Regions from separate parts of the Paenibacillus chartarius genome, predicted to be linked through region 2. Evidence: a T-box and tRNA genes for the amino acid it is inferred to sense, from the RefSeq annotation. Region 2 holds a T-box; the other holds one or more tRNA genes.

Region 1 (2,370 bases), on a different contig from region 2:
CTCTACCGACTGAGCTAATGGCTCGTATATGAACAAAATTTTTGTGGCAGGGGCAGCAGGAATTGAACCCACACTAACGGTTTTGGAGACCGCTGTTCTACCTTTAAACTATGCCCCTTTATTTAGTTGTTGGTGGTGGAGGCTGATGGATTCGAACCACCGAACTCGTCAGAGAACAGATTTACAGTCTGCTGCGTTTGGCCACTTCGCTAAGCCTCCATATGGTGGTGCCGCCGAGAGGAATTGAACCCCCAACCTACTGATTACAAGTCAGTTGCTCTGCCAATTGAGCTACAGCGGCAAATGACCCGTAGGGGATTCGAACCCCTGTTACCTCCGTGAAAGGGAGGTGTCTTAACCCCTTGACCAACGGGCCTTATCATGTATGGCGGAAAGGGTGGGATTCGAACCCACGCACGGGAGTTACCCGCCTAGCTGATTTCGAGTCAGCCCCCTTGGGCCTCTTGGGTACCTTTCCAATGGCTACGGAGAGAGAGGGATTCGAACCCTCGCACCGCTTACGCAGTCTAACCCCTTAGCAGAGGGTCCCCTTGAGCCACTTGGGTATCTCTCCATCTAGCGGCGGAGGGACTCGAACCCACGGCCTCACGGGTATGAACCGTACGCTCTAGCCAGCTGAGCTACGCCGCCACATGTTGTTTATAAAGCGACGGAGAAGGAGGGATTCGAACCCTCGAGACGCTTGTGACGCCTACACGATTTCCAATCGTGCTCCTTCGGCCAGCTCGGACACTTCTCCATTCTGAATGTAAAGAGTATGGTGGACGCTGACGGGATCGAACCGCCGACCCTCTGCTTGTAAGGCAGATGCTCTCCCGGCTGAGCTAAGCGTCCAAAAGAATGGCTCCCCGAACAGGACTCGAACCTGTGACAACTCGATTAACAGTCGAGTGCTCTACCAACTGAGCTATCAGGGAATAATGGTGGAGCCAAGCGGGATCGAACCGCTGACCTCCTGCTTGCAAGGCAGGCGCTCTCCCAGCTGAGCTATGGCCCCATGGAAAAGTATGATGATGGGCCCTAGTGGACTCGAACCACCGACCTCACCCTTATCAGGGGTGCGCTCTAACCAGCTGAGCTAAGGGCCCTTACAGGTGTAATGAAAGCGGAGAGGTTCGCAGCGCGAACATCCTAGGTAATAAATCCAGGGTATTGGGATAAGCCCTCGACCTAAGTGACAGGAACTACATATTATCATGTATCACTTATTTAAATCAAGTGGTTTGTTTTGGAAAAGATCACTGTAGTCATAGCAGCTTGCCCACCATCGAAACCGACTTGTTTACGTTGCCGCAGCGACAACGAAAATCAATATATCATTTTGAAGGCGACAATGCAACCGTATTTTTTTCCATAACAATCGAGTTTGCAAGTAACGCGGCAGCACTCAACCGACTGCCATAGTTTCTCCCCATTGACCCGCCAATACTCGCCTTTCCGCCATTGTCAGCGGCATGTGTCAGTTACCAATATTCCCGGCGGGCGTTTCGCGGAGTGCGCAGAATTTATCTTTAGTTCCCTACAGGTAAGTCAATCTCTCCGCCCATATAGATCGTAGAGCTGTATAACCGCTTCGTCTGAACTAACGGTCGCGCATCCTCACGCTTGGCCAATGCTTCCTCGCGGCTTGCAAACAAACGGACGTACCGGTCATCATGAATGACGACCTGCTCTCTGCCTACTCCCAAAAAATCCGCATGGCCGACATAGCCGTCAACCGGGAATACCGCCACTTCGTTCATATAACCGTCATAGATCGTAGGGAACACGCCGCCTCCCCGCCTGTATGCCAAAATATAGTCGACACCGCTATCGTCCCAACCACGCAGCGTATCGATGATCGTCAGCCAGCCTTCGGTCTTGCGCTCCTCCTTCCATAGCTCCTTTCCCGTGCAATCCAATAAGAACATGCCGTCCTTCCCTTTCAGGCCCGCTTTCGTATCGCCTCGAACGATACGGTCGAGTCCCGCAATCTGCAGCCCCGGCAAGTCGGTCCGGAATTTGCCGAGCGCAACATGCTGGGATTCGATCGAATCCGCGTATCGCCACAGCTCCCGGCCTCCCTTGTCCATCATAACCGTCACGCTGCCGCCAATAACGAGTTCCTTCTCGCCATCGCCGTTCACATCCCCGACCCAAATACAGTCGGCGTGATCCTCAAGGCCGCGGCAGCTCCACAATACGCGTCCGCGATGATCAAGCAGATCATAGCCTGCCATCACTTCGTCGCGGCCGTCGCCATCCAGATCGTACACCCACGGAAAGTGTCCCGGATTGCCTTCATGCGTCCACAGCAGCTCGAACCGATCGTTCAGCGCCCACATCCGGCGATATCTATCCTTCAGCAAA
Region 2 (2,370 bases):
AACCTGTTCGGTATAACAGCCTGCGGAATTGACGACATTCACGAAATCAAGCATGTGCTCCTTGGCGGTGCGATAGTCGTCCTCCCCGTGGGCAGGTGCCAGGTGGACGATCCCGGTGCCGCTTGTATCACTGACATAATCGGCATCCACAACGATATGTCCTTTGCCTACGTCAATATAACCGAAGGGCGGTTCATAAGGAATCCCAACCCATTCCGAGCCCTTATGCTTGGACAAGATCTCGTAATCTGCCTTCAGGACCTTCTCCACCAGCTTCTCTGCGACAATGTAGACTTCACCATGATGCTTAACTTTCACGTAATCCATGTCCTTATTTACCGCCAGTGCAATATTTGCCGGAAGCGTCCAGGGGGTTGTCGTCCAAGCGAGAAATATTTCACTGCCTTGCTTGCTTCTAAATTTGACCGTGGCACTCAAATCCTTGACATCCTCATAGCCCTGCGCCACCTCGTGAGAGCTGAGAGTCGTTTGACAATCCGGGCAATACGGACTGACACGATGCCCTCGGTACAGCAATCCTTTGTTATGAATGACGGACAAAATATTCCAAACACTCTCGATATAATCGTTCGTCAGCGTGATGTATGGATGATCCATATCCGTCCAATAGCCGATCGCTTCGGTCAGCTCGCGCCACTGCTTTTCATACTCGAACACACTGTCTTTACATTTCTTTACGAATTCAGCGATGCCGTATTTTTCGATCTCTTGTTTGCCTGAGATACCTAGCTGCTTCTCAACGCCAAGCTCAACAGGTAGGCCGTGCGTATCCCATCCGGCTTTGCGAACGACACGGAAACCGGACATTGTTTTGTAGCGGCAGATGAAGTCTTTAATGACACGTCCAAGCACGTGCCCAATATGTGGCTTTCCGTTTGCAGTAGGAGGTCCCTCATAAAAAACAAAGTTCGGTTTTCCATCTCGGTTTTCGATCGATTTGCGAAAAGTCTCCGATTGTTTCCACTGCTCAAGAACGCGCAATTCACGAGTTCTTGCCTTCTCTTTGACATCAACTCTTCTCATGCATACCATCCCTTCTCAATAAAAGGTTGTTCTGGAAAAACAAAAAAATCCCGCCCCGTAAGGGACGAGATTTCATCTCGCGATACCACCCTTGTTCCGTAATGATCATCATGTATATAATCTTACGGCACCTCATACTACGTACCATCATACGCGTCCTTTTTAACGGCAGGATCCCGGGTCAGCTTACTTCACTTTCTTCGGCTTTCCTTCTCGGAGAGGATTTTCCGCTAACTCTTGAACATTGGCTTTCAGCACAAGGCCAACTCTCTGGGGAACAAGGGGTTTAGCATACTCTTTCTCGTCAATGAATTTGAATAAGGGTATTCAATTAGTTCATTTTTACACCAATTTCAACAAAATGTCAACTCTAACGAACGGAAAGCCAGTCTGGATATAGACTAATTAGCAGGCTGGACGAGGTCAGCCGCGTGCCGATCGTATACCCGGCCTTTACGTCTAGTAGAACCCGTGGAGCGATTCAATTAAGCTCAATGGTGATTTCACTGCAGCTCGTCTCCTACGTATACAATTTGTAAATATTTCATGTTTTTCAACAAAAACAATACATATTCCTTCCTAAAAAAATATATCAGGTTTCAAATATTCACTTAACCGCTATTACGACATAATCCTCTCGCCGGTAGTTGACCATCTTGTTGTAAGCGCCATCAATTGACGGGATCACTTTGCAAAAAGGAGCTGATGTAAAGCTGAATCATCTTCATCCAAATACCACCGTAGTGTACAATCCTTTCCATACGCATGATAGATGACAATCCGGATGCCGTCAAGCGCAATAATCCTGCCGATATTACTACTGCCTCTAGCGGCAAACTTATGCTTCCAAAAACAAAAAGCCCTTGAATTTCAAGGACTTTGATTTTGTTGACTGGATATTAAACCCCGTTCTTTACAGCGAGGTTACGAACTTCACCTCCGGAAAGCGGCTATCCGGTCCGTTCATTAAGCTTCCGCCTTGATTTTTCAGATACATATCGAAGAAATCCAGCATATAGGCGTTGATAACGGAGCTTGCTCTTTCGGGCGCAATCGTTCCAGTAATGCCCAGCATGTTGAAAATCGGAGAAATGAACTGGGCGTCGGCAAAATTCAAATGCTCCGTATTTTCGATATAGAGGACTTCTCCTCCTTCGTCGACCGTTTCGCGCATCCGTTCAAGCTCCAGCTTTTTATCTTCCGTTACTTGATCTTCCCACTCTCTTGTCGAGCCCATACGGATAAGCTCAGCATCCGTGTATACCCGATTATCCATCACCCTTTTTAATTTTTCGAAATAGCTTTCCGAGTTGATGAACAAAAACG

Evidence for each region. A T-box is a leader RNA that pairs with one kind of tRNA and senses whether it is charged. The one in region 2 lies ahead of ileS (isoleucine--tRNA ligase), so its partner is inferred to be a tRNA-Ile.
Region 1: it has a tRNA-Ile gene. The T-box ahead of ileS (isoleucine--tRNA ligase) is inferred to sense a tRNA for this amino acid. The anticodon was not compared.

Annotation. Positions count from the first base shown of each region.
Region 1 covers NZ_JBHLWN010000076.1:71,802-74,171, forward strand. The annotation lists tRNA gene ACFFK0_RS19510 (tRNA-Lys) at 1-24, opposite strand, end outside; tRNA gene ACFFK0_RS19515 (tRNA-Trp) at 45-118, opposite strand; tRNA gene ACFFK0_RS19520 (tRNA-Tyr) at 134-219, opposite strand; tRNA gene ACFFK0_RS19525 (tRNA-Thr) at 226-301, opposite strand; tRNA gene ACFFK0_RS19530 (tRNA-Glu) at 305-376, opposite strand; tRNA gene ACFFK0_RS19535 (tRNA-Ser) at 387-478, opposite strand; tRNA gene ACFFK0_RS19540 (tRNA-Ser) at 487-574, opposite strand; tRNA gene ACFFK0_RS19545 (tRNA-Met) at 578-651, opposite strand; tRNA gene ACFFK0_RS19550 (tRNA-Ser) at 672-760, opposite strand; tRNA gene ACFFK0_RS19555 (tRNA-Val) at 780-855, opposite strand; tRNA gene ACFFK0_RS19560 (tRNA-Asn) at 863-938, opposite strand; tRNA gene ACFFK0_RS19565 (tRNA-Ala) at 943-1,018, opposite strand; tRNA gene ACFFK0_RS19570 (tRNA-Ile) at 1,036-1,109, opposite strand; gene ACFFK0_RS19575 (rhamnogalacturonan lyase family protein) at 1,533-2,370, opposite strand, start outside.
Region 2 covers NZ_JBHLWN010000115.1:30,406-32,775, reverse strand. The annotation lists gene ileS (isoleucine--tRNA ligase) at 1-1,044, opposite strand, end outside; T-box leader at 1,102-1,361, opposite strand; gene ACFFK0_RS28145 (alpha/beta hydrolase family protein) at 1,958-2,370, opposite strand, start outside.